Companilactobacillus allii: one gene and its partner. The protein of the gene in region 1 binds, or shares a complex with, the protein of each later gene. Links are inferred from orthologs where the notes say so. Each region holds a gene or a part of one and is shown on either strand. Other genes may lie near its edges. The genes, in order: BTM29_RS10310 and smc.

The links.
Region 2: the proteins of BTM29_RS10310 (region 1) and smc are in contact, whole or in part, in a crystal structure (PDB 3ZGX), measured with the Bacillus subtilis proteins. The link is inferred for Companilactobacillus allii from one-to-one orthologs.

What each region holds. Positions count from the first base shown.
Region 1 is NZ_CP019323.1:2,075,903-2,079,920, forward strand. What follows is about bases 1-2,943. They hold BTM29_RS10310 (segregation and condensation protein A), read right to left. Parts: upstream 1,864-2,943; coding sequence 1,138-1,863; downstream 1-1,137. Other genes in these bases: BTM29_RS10300 (pseudouridine synthase), read right to left, coding at 1-594; scpB (SMC-Scp complex subunit ScpB), read right to left, coding at 581-1,114; BTM29_RS10315 (RibT protein), read right to left, coding at 1,863-2,273; xerD (site-specific tyrosine recombinase XerD), read right to left, coding at 2,290-2,943. In the rest of the region: more of xerD, read right to left, coding at 2,944-3,177; BTM29_RS10325 (CvfB family protein), read right to left, coding at 3,223-4,018. UniProt on the Bacillus subtilis protein: Participates in chromosomal partition during cell division. May act via the formation of a condensin-like complex containing Smc and ScpB that pull DNA away from mid-cell into both cell halves.
Region 2 is NZ_CP019323.1:1,747,824-1,759,381, reverse strand. The notes cover bases 7,451-11,558. They hold smc (chromosome segregation protein SMC), read right to left. Parts: upstream 11,227-11,558; coding sequence 7,651-11,226; downstream 7,451-7,650. Other genes in these bases: rnc (ribonuclease III), read right to left, coding at 11,251-11,558; ftsY (signal recognition particle-docking protein FtsY), read right to left, coding at 7,451-7,635. Also shown: purK (5-(carboxyamino)imidazole ribonucleotide synthase), read right to left, coding at 1-180; purE (5-(carboxyamino)imidazole ribonucleotide mutase), read right to left, coding at 173-658; BTM29_RS08615 (YneF family protein), read right to left, coding at 902-1,129; BTM29_RS08610 (DUF896 domain-containing protein), read right to left, coding at 1,194-1,436; transcriptional repressor LexA, read left to right, coding at 1,575-2,198; rplS (50S ribosomal protein L19), read right to left, coding at 2,270-2,623; tRNA (guanosine(37)-N1)-methyltransferase TrmD, read right to left, coding at 2,742-3,467; ribosome maturation factor RimM, read right to left, coding at 3,467-3,985; rpsP (30S ribosomal protein S16), read right to left, coding at 4,056-4,328; ffh (signal recognition particle protein), read right to left, coding at 4,415-5,854; YlxM family DNA-binding protein, read right to left, coding at 5,867-6,208; more of ftsY, read right to left, coding at 6,211-7,450. UniProt on the Bacillus subtilis protein: Required for chromosome condensation and partitioning.

The DNA of each region.
Region 1 (4,018 bases):
GGCTGCAAACATATTCTTTACTTGATGATTATGTCCTTCATGAATCACCATTTTTACAAGTGAAGTATTCTTTTTAGTGTCCTTTGACATGATATGTACTTTAGCACGTGAAGTCGTATAATCCTTTAGTTTCAGACCATTCTCTAGCTTTTTAATTTCTTCAACTGTCAAAAAGCCTTGGACCTTTGCAATATATGTTTTTTCAACATGATATCTTGGGTGCATCAATAGATTGGCAAAATCACCATCATTAGTTAACAACAATAAGCCAGAAGTATCATAATCTAATCTTCCAATCGGATATACACGTTCATCAACATCTTCCAAAAGATCTGTAACAACTTTTCTATTCTTATCATCCTTAACAGCAGAAATAACACCACGGGGCTTATACATCAAGATATAGCGTTTCTTCTCACTATGAAGTGGCATTCCATCTACTTCAATTTTATCGCTATGATCTACTTTAATTCCCATTTCTCTAACTGTTTTACCGTTAACCACAACGTGTCCTTCAGAAATCATTTGTTCTGACTTCCTACGCGAAGCTACACCTGCGTCTGCCATAAATTTTTGTAATCTAATTTTTTCCATCAAAATCTCCTATGTTCTCAGTTTCATCATTTTCAAATTTTTCTATTTCAGGTAATTCTTTTAAATTCTTAATACCAAAATAATCAAAGAAATAATCCGTAACCACATATAGATTAGGATGTCCGGGAACATTCTTCTTCCCATCCTCCTTGATTAAATTCCTAGCTAGAAGTGTGTTGATACTTCCGGAACTTTGAACTCCACGTATATCATCAATCTCAATTCTAGTTATTGGTTGTCGGTACGCCACAATTGACAATACCTCTAACGCTGCTTGACTCAGCTTGGTTCCTAAGCCAGATTTGAAATACTTGGTTAATACGTCACTATATACGGATTTGGTAATCAATTTATATTGAGAATTAAAGTTAGCTAGCTTAATACCTGAATTTTCATCACTATCCAACTTAATCTCTAATTGTTCAATATTTTGTCTTAATGCTGCACTATCTATTTCAAGTAACTGTGCTAAATCGTGTTCCTTTATCCCTTGATCTCCAGCAACAAAAAGTAATGCCATAATTTTTGCTTGATACACTATTATTAATTCCTCAATTCAATTATTAATTCACTATCAAGATTTTCTTGAGTCGCCGTTATTTGTTGCTTACTCACCATTTCAAGTATAGCTATAAAATCAGTAACAACTTCCTCAATATTATCTTGTAACTTTAAAAGTGACTTAAACGTTGTTCTTTTAACACTTGATAATTTATCCAAAATATTTTCTGTAGCATCTTTTATTGACAAGACTTCATTTTGTATAATTTCAGTCTGTGGTTGACGATTCTTTTGTTGTCGTAATATTTCAGCAAAAGTTGTAGCCAAATCATCAAGCACTACAGAATCAGGCTTTAAAAATTGTTCCAATTGAGTTTTCGGTATACTCATATCTTTATCAAAAGACAACTTACGTACTTGTTCTTTTTGTTCAAAATATTCTGATACCCTTTTAAAAGTCTGATACGTCAATAATTGTGAAACTAGTTCATCACGTGGATCTTCCATCTCAAAATCTTCGTCGATTTCATCAGGTGCTTGTGGCAACAACATCTTGCTTTTAATTGACATCAAAGTTGATGCCATCACTAAGTAATCTCCAGCAACATCTAACTCCAAAACTTTCATACTATTCAAATAATCAATATATTGCTGTGTGATTTGAGCAATGGGAATATCATATATATCTATTTTGGACTCTTTAATAAGATGGAGCAGTAAGTCAATTGGTCCTTCAAAATCCGTTAAAACTAAATTTAATTTTTCCATTATTTATTATTTTCTAATGCATCTTCACCTGTAACTACAGACGATTTACGCTCTTCCTCTTTGCTTTCACGCCAACTTTTTAATAATTCACTAAGGTTAAAGTTTCCCAAAATCGTATAATTTGAGAACTTTTGTTGAATATCATCAAAGATTTTAAAAATATTACTTTGTGAACGATAGGAAGGACTCAAAGAAATATACTCAATAAACACGGTATGTGCTGAAAAAGAAAGTGCCACAATTCCCGAATAGTCTTCAATATTGCTCTTCCAAAGATACAACTGACGATTTTCATCTTCCTTATAAAGATTTAATTCTTGATCTAAATTAGACATGTCTTTCAAATCATGAATATACGATAAAAATCCCATGGCAATTTTTTTGTTCTCATCACTATATTTATTAAGCATATTTAAATATTATCTCCTATGCACGAGGATGCGAGTTTTCATACACTTGTTTCATCCTTGTTTTATTAATATGAGTATATATCTGAGTGGTTGAAATATCAGAATGCCCCAATAACTCTTGAACAACACGTAGATCAGCACCATTTTCCAATAAGTTTGTCGCAAACGAATGTCGTAACGTATGTGGTGTAACATCTTTTTTAATACCAACTTGTGCAATGTATTTTTTAATCATTCGCCAAATAGATTGTCTGGTTAATTTGTTTCCCCTAAAATTCAGAAAAACTTCTTTCTGTTCACCATATCTTTCAACCAACTGATCACGAGTTTCAGAAAAATATTTTTGAATCCACTTAATAGCGGTATCTCCGATTGGTAATAATCGCTCTTTGTCACCTTTACCTAAGGTCTTAATTAAGCCTAAGTCTAAATGTAAATCATTCATTGACAAATTAACCAGTTCGCTAACACGTAAACCAGTTGCATACATTGTTTCAAAAATTGCTCTATCTCTAATACCTAATGGTGTTTGTGTATTAGGTGATTCAATTAATGAATCTACTTCTTGCATTGACAATACTATTGGCAGATGTTGACCTTTTTTAGGCGCATCTAGTTCATTCATCGGATTAACTTCAATTTTGTTGATTAATTCTAACCACTGATAAAAACGTCTTAAAGAAGAAAACATTCTCATCTGTGTTGTTTTAGATTTACCTTGCTTGTCTTGATCGGCAAAAAAATTAGTGATCACAAAATGGTCCTCAGGATATGTATCTTTTTGGTTATTTTCTAAGTAATAACTAAATTCCAACAAATCTTGTTGATAAGATGTGATCGTATTCTTTGATAAACCTCTATCAAGTCTTAAATAACGTCCATAATCAGCTATTGTATCAATCATTTTTTGATTATGGATTGTCAATTTCTCAGTCAAATGGTTCCACCTCTATTTAAGATACGTAAAACCATCTTTTTGTTCAATCTTTCGTTGTTTCATTAGATTACCTAATGCACGCTTAAAACTACCCTTACTGATACCAAAGTATTCTTTAATATCATCAGGATCACTCTTATCAGTATATGGCATTTTACCATCTTGAGAATGTTCCAACACTGCAATAATCATCTGTGCATCTGGAGTGATTTCTTCATATGCACGTGGTTTCATTGATAGATTCAATCTTCTATGACTTGAGCCAATTGCACGAGTTTTTACGTGTTGTCCTATATGCATTGGACCAGACTGCTCGTTTACATGAATGAAACCTAAATAGTAATCTTCTGTAATAACAAAAGTACCAGAATCTCTAATTGCAATTACGGTTGTCTCTTCATCTCTGTTTTTCATAGAGTCATTGGCGCTACGTACTAATTGCATATAAAGATTTAAGTCAGCAAGTTTACCCCATAAACGTCCCTTGTGATCAACATCTAGTTTAACCATGACACGATCACCTTTTTTAGGCCATTCAGAATGTTCCAATGGTAAATCATCTAATGAAACAACAATATCCTTATCCTTTAATCCAACATCAATAAAGACCCCAAGGTCTGATCTTACATCAGTAACTTCAGCATAATCCCAAACTCCTTGTGATACTGAAGGCAAATTAGCAGTCATTTTGTTCTTATGTGCCTGATTTTCATAAACAAAACCAGTGATCTCATCCCCTAATTCAGGAACACTTTCTAATTCACTTAAATCCAAAGCAAATGTGTAGCCCTCAATTTGTACGAAGGCT
Region 2 (11,558 bases), 330 kb from region 1 along the record:
TAAATCGCTATATTCAGCGATTATTTGTTCATCCGAAACCTGTGCTGCTGAACAATTAGGTTGAGGATCTAAGATAATTACTTTGTACCCTTTCTCTTTGGCAGATAAAGACATCATTTGTCCTAATTGACCACCACCAATAATTCCGATAGTCGAACCAGATAAAATTTGATTATTCAAGATTCTTCCCACTTTCAACAGAATTATCATGCATTTGCTTTTGATACTTAATAAGATTTGATTCGTATTCTTTATTTTCAAGAGCACAAATTTTAGTTGCTAAAATTGCAGCATTTATAGCTCCTGACTCTCCAATTGCTACAGTAGCCACAGGAACACCACTAGGCATTTGTACAATCGATAATAATGAATCCATACCATTAAGTGCTTTAGTTTGAACGGGTACACCTATAACTGGAAGTATCGTCGAGGAAGCCACCATACCGGGTAGGTGTGCTGCTCCACCCGCACCGGCGATAATTACTTTAAAATGTCTTTGAGAAGCTTGAGAGGCAAAATAAAGCATTTCTTGTGGCATTCTATGCGCAGATATCACTTTAAGTTCATAACTAACTTCTAATTTCTCTAGCGTCTCGACAGTCTTATTCATTGTCTTTAAATCAGAGATAGATCCCATAATTATTGCAACGTCTTTCATTATTTGTTTACCCTTTCTTTATTAGTAAACAAATAATATCAGTTTTTTTTTGATCTTTCAACCAAAATACGTACATTTATATTGATACAGTTAATTATTATTCGTGGATACGCTTTAAAAAAGAAAATTTTAATAGTAAATAATTATATTAGTTCGTATTTAGCTGTAATTTGTTTTCCTTATATAAAAAAATAGGTCACACAAGATTAATTTAATAATCTCGTGTGACCTATAATCTATAAACTATTTTTTATTGCTTTTCTTTTGTTGAGTTTTCATTGAACTCATCAATTGATTTAATTTCTTTTGTGAAGGCTTTTGTCCCATTTGAGCCATCATTTGCTTAATCATATCAGAATTAATTGGTGGATTATCTTCGAAGTATTTCTTCATGTAATATCTTGCTGCAAAGAAACCACCGACTGCACCAACTAATAAAGCTATAATACCAACTGCGATTGTTATTCCCATATCTATTGTTCACCCTTTCCATACATCTTATAATGATACAAAAAATTTAATGTAATTAAAAGGACTAATCGTCACGTAATCCTTTTTTACGTTGAATTTCTTTAACTTTATTTGGTGTAACTTCTTTTCCTTCTTTATCAAACACGCGCATAGTCTCGATTTGTTGTCTGAAACCAGCTCGGAAATTTGCTAAATATTTTTTCCTTAGAACTTCTTGCTGATGCTCTTCTTCGTGCGTAATTGTTCCAGCTTTTGCCTTATGTGCCAATTCATTAATTTCAGCAATAAGCTTTTCTTGTTCTTTCATAAACATTATCTCCTAAAACAATACTAGAGAATCAAATTAATATTTTTTTGATCTCTCTTTATTATACCGAACACTTGTTTGAATTTATATCATTATTCTGATACAATCTAACTAAGATATTAACAATGAGGTGTTCTAATGTCAAAAGCAGAAGGATCTAAACAATCCCAAATTTTACAATGTATCCATGATTATTTAGACGAACATGGATATCCGCCAACAGTTAGAGAAATATGTGAAGCAGTTGACCTTTCATCAACATCAACGGTTCACGGTCACTTATCAAGACTAGAGAAAAAGGGATATCTCCAGCGTGATCCAACAAAACCTAGAGCTATCGAATTAACAGTTGCTGGTCTTAATTCAATTGGTATAAAATCAAAACAAATTCCAATTCTAGGTGCAGTTGCTGCAGGCCAACCTATTACAGCAGAACGTAACCCAGAGGGCTACTTCCCTTTACCACCTGACTTAAACCGCGATTCCGGTGAATTATATATGCTAGAAATTCACGGTGAAAGTATGATAAATATCGGTATTTTGGATGGTGACCAAGTAATCGTTCATGAACAACATACTGCTAATAATGGCGAAATAGTAATCGCAATGACTGAAGACATTGAAGCCACTTGTAAAAGATTTTACAGTGAAGATGGACACTTCAGACTACAACCTGAAAACGATACGATGGATCCAATCATTTTGGATAATATCGAAATTTTAGGAAAAGTTGTTGGACTATATCGTCCAGAAATATTTTAATTTGAGAATGCCTTTGGCATTCTTTTTTATTTACAAAAAAAAAGATACCTAAGGCATCTTTTTTAAAGTCATTAGATATCGCGACGACGTTCTTTGATACGAGCTGCCTTACCTTTACGATCACGTAGATAGTAAAGTTTAGCGCGACGTACACGACCATGTCTTACAACATCAATCTTTTCAACACGTGGTGTGTTTAATGGGAATGTTCTTTCAACACCAACACCACTACTGATCTTACGAACAGTATATGTAGCACTAACGCCAGAACCATGTCTCTTAATTACAACACCTTCGAATAATTGGATACGTTCACGTGAACCTTCAACAACCTTAGCATGGACACGAACTGTGTCTCCAGGACGGAAGTCAGGAATATCTGAACGTAATTGTTCTGATGTAATATCTTGAATTAATTTCTTCATTTAAAGCTTCTCCTCATTCGACACTCTTATATATCTTAAAGAATATACAGCGGAATATCGTTAATATGTGTTCAAACACTCTTACAATAATACATTATTTGATTTTAACTGTAAACTATTATTTTGATTTTATATCATTTAATATTTTTCGTTCTTCTTTACTGAATTCAACATCTTCCAATAAATCTGGACGTCTATTCAAAGTTTTCTTCAAAGATTGCTCCAAACGCCATAAACGAATTTTCTCATGATTACCACTTGTTAATACTTCAGGTACTTTCTTGCCTCTGAAATCAGCAGGTCGAGAATATTGAGGATACTCTAATAAACCATTTGAAAATGATTCATCCTCTGCAGAAACAGAATTGCCCAAAACACCTGGTACAAAACGTAATGTAGCATCAATCATACTCATCGTTGGTAACTCACCACCGGTCAAAATATAATCACCGATTGACACCTCATCAGTAACCAAATCCTTTACACGCTCATCAAAACCTTCATAATGGCCACAGATAAATACCAACTGATCTTCTTTAGCAAAATCTCTAGCCATATTGGTATTAAATGTTTTACCTGCTGGATCTAGCAAAATAACTCTTTTTTTACCGGGTTTCTTAGTTTCAACATAATCCATAGCATCATAAATCGGCTGAGCTTGAAGTAACATCCCTGCTCCACCACCATATGGAGCATCATCAACGTGATTTTGTTTGTTAGTCGTAAAATCCCTAAAGTCTACAACATCAATGTTAACTAATTCTTTTTCTTGAGCCTTACCTATCAATGATTCATCCAAAGATTGAAACATTCTAGGGAAGATACTTAAAATTGTAATATCCATTAATCTATCAATCCATCCGGAATTTCGACATCCACCTTTTTGGCATCGAGATCCACTTTTTTAACAACATCTGCAATATAAGGTATTAAAACTTCCTTGTATTTTGGACCTTTAACAACCCAAACATCATTAGGACCAAGTTCAATTATCTCTTTTATTTTACCAATTTCACCCAAATTAGGATCAACAACGGTTAATCCAATTATTTGACTGTAGAAAAATTCGCCATCATTAAGTTTAGGTTTTGTTTCATTACCAGAGAATAATTCCGATTTAACATATTGTTCGACGTCATTGATATTATCATAGCCTTCAAACTTAATTAAAATAAAATTCTTATGTTTCCTAGATGATTCAACAATAAGTTTTTTATCTTTTTTACCAGATTGACGCAAAAAAAGATTAGCACCTTTTTTGAATCTTTCCTCTGGAAAATCTGTAATCGGAATAATTCTTAATTCACCTTTAATACCGTGAGTATTAACAATTGTACCCACTCTGTAAAGTTCTTCAGTCATTGAATCCTCCATGATAAATAAATAGGACCTGATAAAACAAAGTTTTATCTGATCCCAATTTACTTATTCATTATTTTGAATATTTACTTTCATGATACTTTTGCATAATACCATGTGTCTTAAGTAAGTTACGAACTGTATCTGAAGGTTGTGCACCTTTTTGTAACCAGTCCATAATCTTATCATCATCTAATTTAATTTCTTCTGGTTGTGAAATTGGGTTGTAGTAACCAACTTGTTCGATAAAGCGGCCATCACGTGGTGCACGTGAATCTGCAACAACGATTCTATAAAATGGTCTTAACTTACTACCCATACGTTTCATTCTGATTTTAACTGACATTTGATTTCCTCCTAAATACTTAACTTTGTTAGTATACACAAAAAAACACAGGGTGTAAAGTTTTTTTCTTTACACCCTGTGTTTTTTTATTTTGATTTAAAACGCTTGATTTTCTTCAAACGCTTCTTCTTATTCTTCTTTTGTTTTTTAACCATAGAATGCATTGCCATCTTACCTAATTTACCTTGCATTCCACCGCCCATCATCTGATCCATACCTGACATATTTCCCTTACTCATTTGTTTCATCATGTCACGGGATTGTTTAAATTGCTTGATCATACGATTGACTTCTTGAATATTTCGACCAGAACCACTGGCTATTCTACGTCTTCTCGACGGATTCAATAAATCTGGATTTTCACGTTCCTTTGGTGTCATTGAATAAACAATTGCTTTTAAGTGATCAATATCCTTTTCACCAATATTAACATTAGCAAGTTGTGGATTATTAGCCATACCTGGAATCATCTTCATTATTTCATCAAGAGGACCCATCTTTTGGACTTGATCCATTTGATCAATAAAATCATTGAAATCAAAACTATTTTCTCTGATCTTCTCAGCCATATCTTCTGCTTGTTTAGCGTCATAATCTGTCTGAGCCTTTTCGATCAAAGTAAGCATGTCACCCATACCCAAGATACGATCAGCCATACGATCAGGATGGAATACATCCAATTGATCTAATTTTTCACCTTGTCCAATAAACTTAATTGGCTTTCCAGTCACGGAACGAATTGAAAGTGCAGCACCACCACGAGTATCACCATCTAATTTAGTTAATACTACACCAGTGATATCTAATTGTTCATCAAAACCATGTGCAACCTTAGCTGCCACTTGACCAGTCATTGAATCAGCAACGAAAAGGATCTCATCTGGATGTGCCAATTCTTTTATGTGCAATAGTTCATCCATCAATTTATCATCAATTTCCAAACGTCCTGCAGTATCGATAATTACATAATCATTTTTATTTTCATCAGCCTGCTTTAATCCATTACGAACAATGTCAACAGGGTCCTTATCAGTACCTTCATCATAGACTGGTGCTCCGACTTGCTCTCCAACCACTTTCAATTGCTCAATAGCAGCAGGACGGTAAACATCCCCAGCAATAAACATCGGTCTGGCATTATCATTGGCCATTAAGTACTTAGCCAATTTACCAGCTGTTGTAGTTTTTCCGGCACCTTGCAGACCAACCATCATAATAATCGTAGGTATGTGTGGAGACTTATTTAAAGGAACTGCTTCGTCCCCCATTAATTTGGTCAACTCATCGTCAACAATTTTGATAACTTGTTGAGAAGGTGTCAAACTATCCATAACTTCAGAACCTAAAGCACGTTCTCTAACTTGTTTAACAAAACTCTTTACAACGTCAAAGTTAACATCGGCTTCAAGTAAAGCCATACGAACCTCACGCATTACAGTACGAACATCGTCTTCAGAAAGTTTTCCTTTACCCTTTAGTGAAGAAAAAACTTTTTGTAGTCGTTCACTTAATCCTTCAAAAGCCATTTTTTGCTCCCATTATTTTTCATTTATTTTTGAAATACGTTTAACTAATTTGGACAATTCTTTATCGTTTGGATATCTTGCCAAAACGACTTTTTCAAGTTTTCCAGAAATATCATCTATTTCCTGCGTCTTCTTAATTAGTCCAAGCTCAACTTCAAATGATTCTAATAGACTAACTGATCTATGCAAGTTATCCATAACTGCCTGACGAGAAACCTTAAGTTGCTCTGCAATTTCACCTAGAGAAAAATCCTCAACATAATACAAATCTACATATTGATCTTGTTTCTTTGTAAGTAATGCATGATAAAAATTATATAACAAATTAATTTTAGTATTCTCATCAATATCCATAATTATTTACCAGAACCAACAATGAGTTCCTTAAATAATCCATAGATGAACTTCTCTGGATCAAAATCACGTAAATCATCCATCTGTTCTCCAAGTCCAACTAGCTTAACTGGAATATGCAATTCATTTCTGATTGCTAATACAATACCACCTTGTGAACTTCCGTCAATCTTTGTTAAAACAATTCCTGAAACTTCAGTGGTCTCATTAAATTGTTTGGCTTGACTTAAGGCATTTTGGCCAGTTGAACCGTCTAGAACTAACAATACTTCTTGAGGCGCCTCAGGTAATTCACGAGTGATCACACGCTTGATTTTTTCAAGTTCACGCATCAAGCCCTCTTTGTTCTGTAATCTACCTGCAGTATCTACCAATAATATATCAAAGTTTTCATTAATTGCACGCTTAACAGCATCAAAAACTACTGATGCTGGATCAGTTTGAGGTTTGCTTGCTTCAACAGGTACATCAACACGACGACCCCATTCTTGAAGTTGTTCAATTGCTCCGGCTCTAAATGTATCTCCAGCAGCCAAAAGAACTTTCTTACCTTCTTGTTGATATCTGTGGGCTAACTTACCAATTGTCGTAGTCTTGCCAGCACCATTAACTCCAACAAACAAAAATACTGTTGGAACTTTATCTGTACTAAATTTTAAAGAGTTATCTTCTTCTTTTCCCTCTTCATCGTACATATCAACCAATTTACGTACAATAACGTCCGAAACATCTGATCTTTTTTTAACATTCTCCAACTTAACTTCTTCACGTAACTCATCAGATATACGCATAGCTGTTTCATATCCAACATCTGATTCGATAAGAAGCTCCTCTAGATCATCAAAGAAATCCTCATCGACACTTCTAAAGTTAGCCAAAAAATGATTAAATCTAGTACTAAATGAATTCCGGCTCTTCTTTAAGCCCTCATCATATTCTTTTACATCTTTTTCTTCAGATTTTTCCTTTTCGTCTTCATCTGTAGATTCATCTGATTCCGCTGGACTCTCTGATGTAGTTGTAGTATCCGTAATTGTTTCTGAAGAGTCACTTTCGGATTCTATATCCTCAGGTTCTTCTTGAACACTAGTATTAGACTCTACTTCTTTGACTGGCTCAGAGGTATGCGGTTTAACCTCTTCTTTAACTTTTGTAACTTCATCCGTATTAGTAGTATCCAATTTTTTGGAAACATCTTCAGAATCTGTGGTTTCAATAGATTTTTCGCCAGGTTCATCTGTAGATTTCTCAGTAGGTTCCACTGGTTTTTCTACTTCATTATTATCGACGTTCTCAAGGGTTTGAGTATCATCTTCTTTTGTATCTTCAGTTGATTCTTGTTTCTCTATACTTTCCTCGGTAGATTTCTTTTCTTCATCATCATCTTTACCGGTGAAAGCCTTCTTAATTCGATCAAAAAGTCCCATACTTTAATCTCCTTTTTAATTGTTAAACGAAGCTAAGTTATTATGTAGATTTTGAACTTCAACTGATAGCATTCGGGAAACACCTGATTCTTCCATAGTTACACCATATAAACGATTTACATTCATCATTGTACCCTTACGGTGAGTAATAACAATAAATTCAGTATTATCATCATAACGATTTAGATAACTTGCAAAACGATCTACATTGGCATCATCTAGTGAAGCCTCAACTTCATCCAAAATACAAAACGGAACCGGGTGAACCTTGATAATGGCAAACAGCAATGTTATTGCAGTCAAGGCCTTTTCTCCACCTGATAATAAGCTTAATCTCTGAAATTTTTTCCCAGGTGGCTGAGCAATGATCTCAATTCCTGTTTCTAGTAGATTGGTTGGATCAGTCAACACAAGCTTGGCTCGACCACCAGCAAACATTTCAGGGAAAATCATTTCAAAGGCAGCAGAAACATTGTCAAAGGTCTTTTTAAATCTAGTGGAAACTTCATGATCCATCTCAGACATTGTATCAAGTAATTGTTGTCTGGCTTTAAGCAAGTCATTTTGTTGCGTGGTCAAGAATTCATATCTATCTTTCACTTTGTCATATTCATCAATAGAAGACAAATTAACTGTACCTAATTCATCAATCCCCATTTTGAGTAACTTTGCTTCACGTTTTAAATCATCTGGGTCTAAGTCTTGAGCTTTTAGATTTTTCATTGCTGCTTCATAAGTTAGTTGATATTCTTCAGACAATACATCCAAACGAGTATCTATCTTATTGGTTATTTTAGTAACAGAAATAGCTAAATTCTCTTGTTCATCAGAAGCAGATTTTTGTAAATCAAAACTACGCTGTGCTTCATCGTTTAGCTTCACAGCCACTTGTTCTTTTTCACTTCTTTGTTTTTGTAGATCGCTCAAAGTAAGTTTTAAAGATTTAATAGTTCCATTCAGTTCTGTTATTTTGGTTTTAACTTCTGAATTACTCAAAGTTAACTGATCACGTTCAGAATTAAGTTGATCCAAGCGTATTTTCAATTCTTTAATTTTATCATTATCATCCAAAATTTCTTGGTCAAATTGTTTCTTTTGTTTAAGTTCATTATCTTGGTTGCTCTTAACAACTGCTAATTTAGTTTGTGTTTGCTGTATTTCGCTAGTTATTTGAGTTAATTCTGAATCAAAGTCCTTTAAAAGCTTTTGGTTGGCCTCAATATCAGACTGTAGATCAGTAACTTTTTTCTGAAGCTCTTTGGATCCTTGAAGTTGTCCATCCAAATTCTTTTTTAACTGTTTGCGTTCTTCGTCATTTTTATTGCCATTATACTCAACGGCTTTTTTTTGTTCCTGTAAATGCTTAAGTTCACTTTGATAACTAGATAACTGATTACTCAATTGATTACGTTCTTGATTAAAATTAGACAACTTACTTTCGATTTGTTTCTTTTCATTTCTTAAATTTACTAATTTCTCACGTAAATCTACGACTGTTTGTTGTTTTTGATCAAGTGCCATTTCTTGTTTTGACAATTGCGAATTCAATTTTACAAGTTCATCTTTTCTAGTTAAAATACTAGAATTTACACGACGCTGTTGGCCACCAGTCATTGAACCACCAGCATTAACCACGTTTCCATCAAGTGTTACAACACGATACTTACGACCAGAGACTGATGATGCTCTTGTAGCTGCATTAATATCTTTAACGATCAAAAGGTTTCCCAAAATATTTTTAACTATATTTTCAACCTTAGAATCAAACTTAACCAACTCACTTGCTACACCAATATATCCTTGGACTTGGCTTAAAGCATTTAGATCACTACTATTAACTGATCTGCCGCGAATAATATTTATTGGCAAAAACGTTGCACGACCACCATTTCTCTTACGTAAAAAGCTTATTGCTTCTTTTGCAGAGGGTTCATCTTTAGTTACAATTGCCTGTAATTGATTACTTACTACTGTTTCAATTGCTAATTGATATTCTTGTGGCACCTTAATTAATTCAGCAACCGCGCCAATAATCCCACCAATTTTATCCTGATTATTTAAAACATTTTTAGCACCTTCAAAAAAGCCCACATGTTCTTGCTGCATATTGTCTAATACAGTTTTTCTTGCTTTAGTTTCTTGAAGATTCTCCAAAGATTTCAAATATTCTTGATTTTCAGACTGACCAGTCTCAGTTACATTTTTAATGTCTCGATCAAGCTCATCATTTTTCTTAATTAAATCTTGATTATCATCAATAAAGTGTTGCAACTTTTCACTCACTTCGTTGGCAGAAATGTTAGTTTCTTTCAAGTTCTTTTTGATATCTTCCAACTGATTATTAATATCTTCATCGCTTAATTTAATTCGATCAAGTTGTCTTTGGGTAAATTTTTGCTCATTACCAGTAGAAACTTGTTCTTGAAGCGTATTAACATAACTATCACGTAAATTTGAAATATTATTTTGAATTTCTTCTGGCGTTTTCTTTTGAAGTTGCTCAATTTCTTTGAGTCTTTTACTATAACTACTAATTTCTTCTTTATATTGTTCAATTTTAATATTACAATCAGATAATTTCTTTTCATGTTGAATTTTACTTTTTGTAATATTTTGTAACTGTTCATTCAAAGAGGTTTGATTAGTCGTATTAAACCCATTACGCTCGTCAGAGACAGCAACCTTACCATTCAAAATTTCTAAGGATTGTGTCTTCCTAACTAATTCATCTTGACTAAAATCAATTTTTTTAACTATTTCACTAGTTTCATTACGATTACGAGTTACATGTTCATTAGAATTCTTAACTTGTTTTTCAATATTTTGAAGACTAAGTTTAACCTCACGTAATTTCGATTCTGTTTCACGTTTTGCCTTTGATAAATCTTTAATTTCAATAGTTAATATTTGTTGATAAATATTATCATACTTATTTTTTTGTTCTTTATAATCTCTAGCAATACTTGCCTGTTCCTTTAATGGCTCCACTTGTTTTGAAAGTTCAGAAACAATATCAGAGACTCTATGCAGGTTATCAGTTGTTTCAGATAACCTACTTTCTGCCTGAGTTTTTTTCTGCTTAAATAAAGCTATTCCTGCAGATTCTTCGATAATTGATCGTCTCTCAATCGGTTTGCTATTAAATATTTCCTCAACACGACCTTGAGATATGATTGAAAACGATTGTTTACCCATCCCTGAGTCCATAAATAATTCTGTGATATCCCTGAGACGGCAAGATTTATTATTGATTGAAAATTCTGCATCACCATTTCTAAAAAGCTTACGTTTGATGGTGATATTATTTTGGTCAGATTTAAGTTCCTTATTAGAATTATCAAACTCTAATATAACTTCAGCGTGATTCATTTGTGGTCTAGTTGCACTTCCGGCAAAAATAATATCTACCATCTTGTCACCACGGAGACTCTTAGCTGACTGTTCTCCCATAACCCAACGAATTGCTTCGGTGATATTTGATTTTCCACTTCCATTGGGTCCTACAATACCGGTAATTCCGCTTGTAAAATCAATCTTTGTTTTATCAGCAAAAGATTTAAACCCATTGATTGTTAATGATTTTAATGGCATAAAATAAAAACTCCTATAATTCTTCTACTTCAATTGTTCCAATGCTTCTTTAGCAGCCATTTGTTCAGCATGCTTTTTACTAAAACCAAATCCTTTTGACAAGATCTTATCATTAACAATTAATTCAATTTCAAATTTCTTATCATGATCAGGACCCTCTTCATCAATTACCTTGTAATCAATTTCAACTTCACCTGATTGTTGTAAACGTTCCTGTAGATGTGTCTTGAAATCTGTATCTTCAGAAAACTCACCTGAGTCAATATGTGGATATACTACACTTTCAAGAAATTCTTCGACCTTTGTATTTCCTTGATCCAAGTATAAAGCTC